One region of the Limnobaculum parvum genome, then DNA from elsewhere that is predicted to be linked to it. Evidence: predicted binding sites of a transcription regulator. Region 1 holds the regulator's gene; the other holds the start of a gene.
What was found. The regulator LexA, encoded in region 1, represses DNA repair genes until DNA is damaged. The targets are predictions, from matches to a motif close to TNCTGTATGTACATACAGNA.
Positions count from the first base shown of each region.

Region 2: sulA (SOS-induced cell division inhibitor SulA) is a predicted target of LexA. The motif match lies at 2,012-2,031, and genes of this name have one in related genera.

Region 1 covers NZ_CP029185.2:3,280,562-3,285,377, reverse strand. The annotation lists gene plsB (glycerol-3-phosphate 1-O-acyltransferase PlsB) at 1-445, opposite strand, end outside; gene HYN51_RS13740 (diacylglycerol kinase) at 566-943, shown strand; gene lexA (transcriptional repressor LexA) at 1,032-1,643, shown strand; gene zur (zinc uptake transcriptional repressor Zur) at 1,878-2,327, opposite strand; gene dusA (tRNA dihydrouridine(20/20a) synthase DusA) at 2,538-3,536, shown strand; gene HYN51_RS13720 (aldo/keto reductase) at 3,727-4,698, opposite strand; gene HYN51_RS13715 (MerR family transcriptional regulator) at 4,695-4,816, opposite strand, start outside.
Region 2 covers NZ_CP029185.2:1,541,435-1,546,250, reverse strand. The annotation lists gene yccS (YccS family putative transporter) at 1-1,150, shown strand, start outside; gene HYN51_RS06215 (TfoX/Sxy family DNA transformation protein) at 1,197-1,841, opposite strand; gene sulA (SOS-induced cell division inhibitor SulA) at 2,052-2,546, shown strand; gene ompA (porin OmpA) at 3,341-4,423, shown strand; gene matP (macrodomain Ter protein MatP) at 4,531-4,816, opposite strand, start outside.

The DNA.
Region 1 (4,816 bases):
ACAGTTGAAGGCGAGGAGCGTCATGGCTTTCATGACCTTCGCGACCAGGAGAGCGACCAAACATCACGGAGACTGGAATCATCTGGATATCCAGATCGGGATGATTGCGGTGCAGGTCCAGATAATCGTGAAATAGCTTTATTGACTCTTCTTTTGGGGCGTAATAGCTGAAAACCCGTGGGCCTTCATGAATAAAAACATAACGGGGCAGTAGCTGACCATCAATCTCATAAGGTTCTAATGGGTCGGGTAATTCCTGAGCCAAACACTGTCCACGTAGGGTTAACAGGTCTGCTTTTGAGTTATAGGGCAGGACATACAATATTGGGCGTGTGGTATCTAATCCCAGTTCAGCAATGGGATCAGAAGGAATACACTTGCTACGAACCAGCATTTTTATAGGTATATTCAATAGCTTATAGTAAAGTTTACGCCAACCAGACATAAATATTTCGAGCCTCATATAGATAACGAGTCGCCAGAATACCAGAACTCGGCGCGATCTGTGATGATGTGATGAATGATTATTGCTAAAATTGGGCAGAATTTTTTTGAGGATTGATGAATGAACCAAGTGACAGGGCTTACTCGTATCATTAAAGCAGCAGGATATTCATGGGGTGGCTTACAGGCCGCCTGGAAAAATGAAGCTGCTTTTCGTCAGGAAATTGTGCTGCTGCTGGTGGCCATTATTCTCGCCAGTTGGTTGGATGTCACCCTCGTTGAACGAATCTTGCTGATTGGTTCGGTGGTATTGATTGTGGGTTTTGAAATTATCAATAGTGCGATTGAAGCGGTCGTTGACCGTATAGGTACCGAACACCATGAGCTTTCGGGTCGGGCGAAGGACATGGGATCTGCGGCTGTACTGATTATGATATTACTGGCGCTGTTTGTCTGGGTTTCTGTGCTTTGGAGTCATTTTTCTCGATATATCTCGTAAATATGAAATATGAAGGTTTTCATCTAGCGGATACCTGTATATACTCACAGCATAACTGTATAAAAAAACAGGGTAAGGGAATCGAAAAATGAAAGCATTAACCGCTAGACAGCAACAAATTTATGACCTGATTCGCGATCATATCAATCAGTCAGGGATGCCGCCGACTCGTGCAGAGATTGCCCAAACCTTAGGGTTTAAGTCACCCAATGCGGCAGAAGAACATTTGAAAGCTTTAGCTCGTAAAGGGGTGATTGAGATCATTAATGGGGCATCTAGGGGGATTCGTCTGCTGCTGGAAACGGAAGATGTAGGCCTCCCGTTAATTGGTCGAGTCGCCGCAGGTGAACCTTTACTGGCTCAGGAACATGTGGAAAGTCATTATCAGATCGATCCGGCGCTGTTCAGGCCGCACGCTGACTTTTTACTGCGCGTTAGCGGCATGTCAATGAAAGATATTGGTATTATGGATGGCGATCTGCTTGCGGTGCATAAAACTCAGGATGTACGTAACGGCCAAGTGGTGGTTGCACGTATTGATGATGAAGTCACGGTTAAGCGTCTGAAAAAACAAGGTAATGTTGTTGAGTTACTGCCTGAAAATGAAGAGTTTTCACCCATAGTGGTTGATCTGCGTGAGCAGAGCCTAACCATTGAAGGGCTTGCAGTGGGTGTTATTCGTAACGGCGACTGGATGTAATTAAGCAATATCCAAAAATTAGATATTGGCTGATGTGAAAACGGATAGCGAATATAGCAGAAAATCAAAAAGCGCCTTAGGGCGCTTTTTGATTTTCTGTCCCTTTGAGCGAGGCTCAATACGCACCGACGTTAAGTCCAAATGGCCTTCCGATCGAGCACAAAGCAAATATTATTTCTATTTTTAAGGAGGTGAAATAGAAAGGATAATTAAAATGGATTAATAGTTAATGTATTATTTATTAGCACATTGTGAACAAATACCATGAGTTTCCAGTACGCTATGCTGAATCGTGAAGTGACTTTTTTCCGCCAGTTCTTTCAATCGTTGATCTATACCTTCTGCGTGATGCTCGGTCACTAATCCACAGCTATCACAAATGAACAATGCAGAAGTGTGCAGCGGCTCACCTACATGATGGCAAACTACATAGCTATTGGTGGATTCGATTTTATGAATAAAGCCCTGCTCAAGTAAAAAGTCGAGTGCGCGATAGACCGTAGGGGGTTTGGCTTGAGGTTCAGCGACACGCAGCAGATCTAATAAGTCATAGGCGCTGATAGCATTCTTTTGTTCCGCCATTAGGCGTAACACCAGACAACGCTGAGGAGTTAAACGCACTGCTCGCTGATCGCACAGCTTTTGGGCTTTTGTCAGCATAGACTCAATATTGGCTGATTTCATTGGTATCTCTGTTATTCACAATCCTGATAATGATTCTACCATGCTTAATAAAGAACGCCGATAGCATATCCCTCAACCGAATAATCGTGGGAAGGGCGATAACAACAGTTGCCGTTTCTATGGTAAAATGTCGGTAATCATCCCGCCGAACCCCATGCTGGTATCGCGTTCGTCGATCAAGAAAACTATCTGGTAGCCGCTAATTTCTTTATGAATTCTGATAAATCAATACAATACCCCATGCAGCGCTTTTCCGTTGCCCCGATGCTCGACTGGACCGATCGCCATTGTCGCTATTTCCACCGCTTATTAAGCGGGCAAACGCTGCTGTATACCGAAATGGTCACTACCGGCGCGATCCTGTTTGGCAAGGGAGATTATCTGGCATACAGCCGGCAAGAGCAGCCGGTTGCGTTGCAGCTAGGGGGGAGTGAACCTCAGGCGCTGGCGGAATGCGCTAAGCGCGCGGAAGAATTGGGCTATAGCGAGATTAACCTGAATGCTGGCTGTCCTTCCGATCGGGTGCAAAACGGACGTTTTGGCGCTTGCCTAATGGCGGAACCTGAACTGGTGGCTGAATGTGTCAGTGCAATGAAGCAGGCGGTTTCCATACCGGTAACGGTAAAAACACGAATTGGGATTGATGACTCTGATAACTATGAGTTTTTGCAGCGTTTTATTTCCGTTGTTTCAGAGCGGGGCGGTTGTGATAACTTCACGCTTCATGCGCGCAAAGCCTGGTTATCAGGTTTAAGTCCAAAAGAGAATCGGGAGATTCCACCGCTGGATTACTCTCGAGTCTATTTGGTTAAGCAAGAGTTCCCTCATTTGACCGTTGCCATTAACGGTGGCATTAAAACGTTGGAAGAAGCGAAGGTTCATCTGCAACATGTTGATGGCGTGATGATGGGGCGTGAAGCCTATCAGAACCCGGGGATACTAGCGCGAGTTGATAGTGAACTCTTTGGTATCGAACGGGAAATCCCTCAGGCCGCTGCGGTAATTGAGGCGATGTATCCTTACATTGAGCAGGAGCTCTCTAAAGGCACTTATTTAGGACATATCACCCGCCATATGCTGGGACTGTTTCAAGGGATCCCCGGCGCGCGTCAGTTCCGCCGGCATTTAAGTGAGAATGCGCATAAAGCCGGAGCGGATGTTGAAGTATTGCGACAGGCACTGGCGATGGTGACGGAGAAATCCAGTTAAGTTTGTTCTAAATCCAAATAGTAAAAAGCTTCTATGACAGAGTCCCTTAGACTGCGGACTGACTTACTCAACGGGCATCAATGGATATTCCGGCCGTAATGACAATTATGCGTATGTCATCATTGAGCCCGGCCGGAAAACCATCTTTAATGCAACTATTACGTTTTTTTTGGTTTTATCACGGAACGACTTACTCGTGTCCCGCCAGATTTCTTGGGCGGTATGGTGCTTCCAGTCTCGCCACCTCTTCATCACTCAACGTTAATGACAGGGCAGCGACGGCATCATCCAGATGGTGCGGTTTAGATGCACCAATAATTGGGGATGTCACCACTTTACGGTGCCTTACCCAAGCCAATGCTATCTGTGCAGGAGGAACGCCGCGGGCGGTGGCGACCTGTTCTACCGCGCTAACGATGGCATCTTCTTCTGCCTGATGGTTGTACCAATGATGTGCTGGCGTATCGGTGGTTGCCCGAATAGTTTGATTCTTTCTGGATCCAGTTAATACGCCGCGCGCCAGTGGCGACCACGGTGTGACGGCAATTCCCATCTCTTCGCACAAAGGCAACATTTCTCGCTCTTCTTCGCGATATATCAGGTTGTAGTGATTCTGCATTGAGACGAATTTGGCCAGCCCATGCTGCTCTTGTAGGGATAACATCCGCATAAACTGCCAGGCATGCATTGAAGATGCGCCGATGTATCTGGCTTTGCCGGAGCGTACGACGGTATCTAGCGCTTCAACGGTTTCTTCAATTGAGGTTTCAGGATCGAAACGATGGATGATATACAGATCGATATAGTCGGTTCCTAGGCGCTTCAGTGAGGCATCAATACTTTTCAGAATATGCTTACGGGACAGGCCTCGATCGTTAGGGTTATCGCTCATTGGGTTAAACACTTTGGTGGCGATAACCACATCGTCTCGGGGAACCATCTTCAACAGCGTTTTACCTAAAACGTCTTCGCTGGCGCCAAGGGAATACATATCTGCGGTATCAAAAAAGTTGATGCCGAGGTCCAATGCTTTTTTGATAAAGGGCCGGGTACCATTTTCATCTAATACCCATTCCCGCCATTCTGGGCTGCCATATGTCATACAGCCTAGACAGATAGGGGAAACTTTGATGCCTGTAGAACCAAAACGGACGTATTTCATTTGGGATCTCCTGTTGTATCAGTAATCATGTAACTGCTGTTGCAGTAGCCATCAATTTTCTTATCAATCACTAGCAGACAACTTTGCAATTCAGCTAGTCGGTCTTGAACTTGTTGAC
Region 2 (4,816 bases), 1.7 Mb from region 1:
TAATTTTAAAGCTATTGATTTCCAGCTAAATAACATCGAATCGGAACAAATAACGAACACTGAATCAGTGCCAGACAGCACGTTGGCTGATGACAAACTTACGGGCTTAAAAGATATCTGGATAAGAATTTCTCAAAATCTAACGCCGCAATCAGCCCTATTTCGCCATGCGGTGAGAATGTCTGTGGTCTTGTGCATTGGGTATGCCATTATCCAACTCGCTAATTTGCAAAATGGTTACTGGATTATGCTAACCAGTTTATTTGTTTGCCAGCCGAACTATAATGCAACTCGAACTCGTCTGACGTTAAGAGTTGTGGGTACTGTCGCTGGTATTTTATTGGGTCTACCAATCCTCTATTTTGTTCCTTCTCAGGAAGGCCAGCTAATCCTAATTGTTATCAGTGGCGTTCTGTTTTTTACCTTCCGAAATGTTCGTTATGCCTATGCGACCATGTTTATCACACTATTAGTACTTTGCTGTTTTAACTTGTTAGGCGAAGGTTTTCAAGTCGCTCTTCCCCGAATTATCGATACACTGCTAGGTTGCGGTATTGCCTGGGCTGCGGTTAGTTTTATTTGGCCTGACTGGAAATTCAGACAGCTACCCGTAGTACTGAAGAATGCTATTGATGCAAATTGCCGTTATCTTGATGCCATACTGGAGCAATATCATCAGGGCAAGAACAACAGTGTCGACTACCGAATAGTACGACGTAATGCCCACAACTGTGATGCTGAACTGGCCTCTGTAATTTCCAGCATGGCTGCGGAACCGAATAAAGATGCCCGTAAGTTGGATAATGGTTTCCGCTTACTCTGCTTAAGCCACTCTTTGCTGGGTTACATTTCAGCATTAGGGGCCCAACGAGAACAGTTAACCGATAGCCCAGAAATACTGTCTCTTCTTGATGATGCTGTTTGTTATATTGATGATGCGTTACAAATAAATACTGAACAGAATGAGAAAATAATTTCAACTCTCAATGCTGTTAATCAAAAAATCAAAATACTCAGCAGTCATTCTAAAAATAAAAACCAATTAGTTACACAACAACTAGCGCTAATAATTGGGCTGCTGCCTGAGTTTATCTCTCTGTCAGATACAATCTATACTGAGATAAACACATCTCCCGTGTCCACCAATTAAGAGCGCTATTTATTGAATTATTTTATTTTTTCAGCATTAACAAAATCTACTTTTTTGTCTTATCATAAAGCTCCAACTGCTCGGCCAAATCATTACGAAGTTCGGCGGGTAAAATAGCAACATGGCACCCCTCTATTGCGCCCGCTAATGAAAAAAGTAGCTCGAGTTTAATACCTTTTTTCATTTCTCGAATCTTAATGAAAGAATGTAATGCCCCTAGGCTAAATAGCTCTTCACAAGATTTAATTCCTGCTTGCCTTAACATCCGTTCTATTGCCAAATTAAGATTGGGTAAATCCTTTATTCTCACATACTCCTGAGTATCTTTTTCCCTCATTTCAGATGAAGCCGCAGAAAGTGCATAGGTAGCAAATCGTCGTAAAACTTCTTTATTCCTCCATAGAGACTCATTCACGTGGTAATACTTCAGTAACACAGGGATCCCCCTCTTGTTGTACACAAACTGACTCATACCATACGTAACAAAAATTGATTCCAGTTGGTTGTTTGCTCTTAAATAAAATTTATCTTCAGATACTAATCCAAACATTACCTTGCCTTTACATATCCCATAGCCCCCAAACATTGAACGAGATGTGAGTTCTCCCAATTCGCTAAAATGCTCGATAACGTTCCTGACTAATTGTTTGGTATTTTCTCTGTCCATATGACCTCTTATGTTGCTGTTCATAGATAATTTCCGTTTAGTTCGATATGTAACGACATAAAGTAACGTGTCGAAACTATTTTCAACATAATCAATTTTCAAAAAATATCTAGAAGTCATAGTGAGTTAATTCATAATTAATGCAAAATTTGCGAAGCATCATGAAAATACTTGATTTCCTACAACGCCTCGAGTACTGTATAAAAATACAGTACAGTTACAGGTGATTAAATTATGCGCTCAATACAACAAACACAACATAACGCTTTATATGCATTAACTAATACCATAGGTTCTGTCCAGGAGCATGTTTATACTTCCAGACAAGTGAGTGAAATCATCTACGATCCGCAAAATCCATTCACACTTCACCTGTTACTTCCTTTCCTTCAGCAATTAGGCCATCAACCACGCTGGCAACTTTGGCTTTCACCTGAACGTCGCCTAAACCGCTATTGGATAAATAGTTTGGGATTACCGGAAAATAAAACCATCGGATTAAATTCTGTTTCAACTGAGAGCGGCATTGAAATGATGGAGAAAGCATTACGTAGCGGTAACTTCAGTTCTGTAATTGCTTGGTTACCCGCCATGAGTATGACGCTTAAAGAAAGATTAAACCAAGCGGCAAAGGAAGGTGATTGTTATGGATTCATCTTACAACCTCTTCCAATGTTACAGAATTCCCTGTTGCATAATGATCTGTTTAGTAAATCTCATTGGCACTAACCGATATAGTGCCCTATATAATCAACCAATAGGGTATATATGGTTAGAAATTTGATAACACATCGTAATACTACGCCCTGAAATTTAGCCCAATGCGTTGCTATTGATAAGAAAAGGCCTAAGCATTAAAACTTATTTTAAGTAAATATTTATATTTACCAATTAGCCTGCACCCATTTTGTAGATGAATACATTAATAGACTAAAAATAGACATTAAATATTAAATGTAGGGGGATTTGTAGACATTTTCCCACGGATAATCATAACCCAATATAATTACTTCCAATGGTAAAGATTCTTTTATTGCCGTCAGAAACAACTCTTCCCTCTGTATCAAACAATTGGATTATCAGACCTCATCGCATCTTTACTTAAGTTAACATAAAATTACAAACCCCCTGTTGTGTAATTTTATGTTACATTATAAGAATCCACCAATAGCACAGAATGCTTAACACCTTCCTTTCTTCTCTCATAATCATTAATTTATCACTATGATTTATTCAACTTGATTATTATACTGTCTCTCAGATTAGCTTTTAATTAGGAGTTACTGACGTAACACAGACGTTAATAATTAAACTAATCAGGATATTTTTATCTGCTTTTAGTACTCAACACTTGTAACTTTTCTTACACGTTGTAAACTTTACCTTGATTAGGTTGCTTTATGGTTCCGGATTCTCGATGTCAGTCATGGATTGATGTGGGTACTTTAACTTCGAACTTTAAAACTAGAACCACATAGCATTAACTTATATCACTACTATTTTAGATGATAACGAGGCGCAAAATGAAAAAGACAGCAATTGCACTAGCAATGGCACTGACCGGTTTAGCTACTGCAGCACAGGCCGCTCCATTAGACAACACTTGGTACACTGGTGCTAAAGTGGGTTGGTCTTCTTACCATGACACTGGCTTTTACAAGAACGGTAATGGTTTAGATACACTGAACAACCAAAATACCCACCCTAATCAATTAGGTGCTGGTGCTTATTTCGGTTATCAAGCTAACCAATATTTAGGTTTTGAATTAGGTTATGACTGGTTAGGTCGTATGACTTACCGTGGTGATAACAGTGCCGCTTATAAAGCTCAAGGCATCCAATTAGCAGCTAAACTGAGCTATCCAATCATGAACGATCTGGATATCTACACCCGTTTAGGTGCTATGGGCTGGCGTGGTGACGCTAAAGTTCATCCAGCATCTGGTGGCGAAGGCAAAGCTCACGATACCGGTATTTCTCCACTGGCAGCAGTTGGTGTTGAATACGCTATCACTCCAAGCATCGCTACTCGTTTAGATTACCAGTGGGTTAACAACATCGGTAACGGCGACGCTGATAGCGTTAATACCCGTCCAGACAACGGCATGCTGAGCTTAGGCCTAGCTTACCGTTTTGGTCAAACCAAAGCTGCAGCTCCAGCAGTAGTTGCTGTACCAGTTGTTGAAACTAAGCGTTTCACTCTGAAATCTGACGTTCTGTTTGCTTTCAACAAAGCAAACCTGAAGCCAGAAGGTAAGCAAGCTCTGGATCAATTATACGGTGAATTAAGTTCAATCAACCCAACCAACGGTTCTTTAGTTGTTCTGGGCTATACTGACCGTATCGGTTCTGAAAAGTACAACCAAAAACTGTCTGAACAACGTGCTCATAGCGTTGTTAGCTACTTAGTATCTAAAGGCATCCCTTCTGATAAGATTTCTGCTCGTGGTTTAGGCAAATCTAACCCAGTTACCGGTTCTACCTGTGATGGTCTGAAACGTGGTGCTGCTCTGATCGACTGTCTGTCTCCAGATCGTCGTGTAGAGATCGAAGTTAAAGGCGCTAAAGACATCGTAACTGAAGTTAAAGAAGCTGTTAGAAAGTAATAGCCCTCTAAGATAGCGTTATGCAAAAACCCCGCTCTGCGGGGTTTTTTATTAAGAATAATAAAACTGACCAATCACATCAGCATTTCTCTGCTTCACCGCAGATATCACTTATCCTGAGTTAAAATATCTTTCAAATCCTGTTTCAGTAACGACATCTGATTAGCATACTGCTCTTTTCTTTCAGCATCTTCGATAAGCTGAACAATAGTTTCAGATAGCGTTGACCCACGGCGTTGAGATAAGGCAGAGAGACGCTGCCACACCAAGAACTCAAGATCGATAGACTTTTTACGCGTGTGCTGCTGTTCTGCATTAAAATGGCGTTTACGTCTGGCTCGGATAGTTTGTTTCAACCGGTTTAATAGATCAGGATTAATATGAGCACCGATC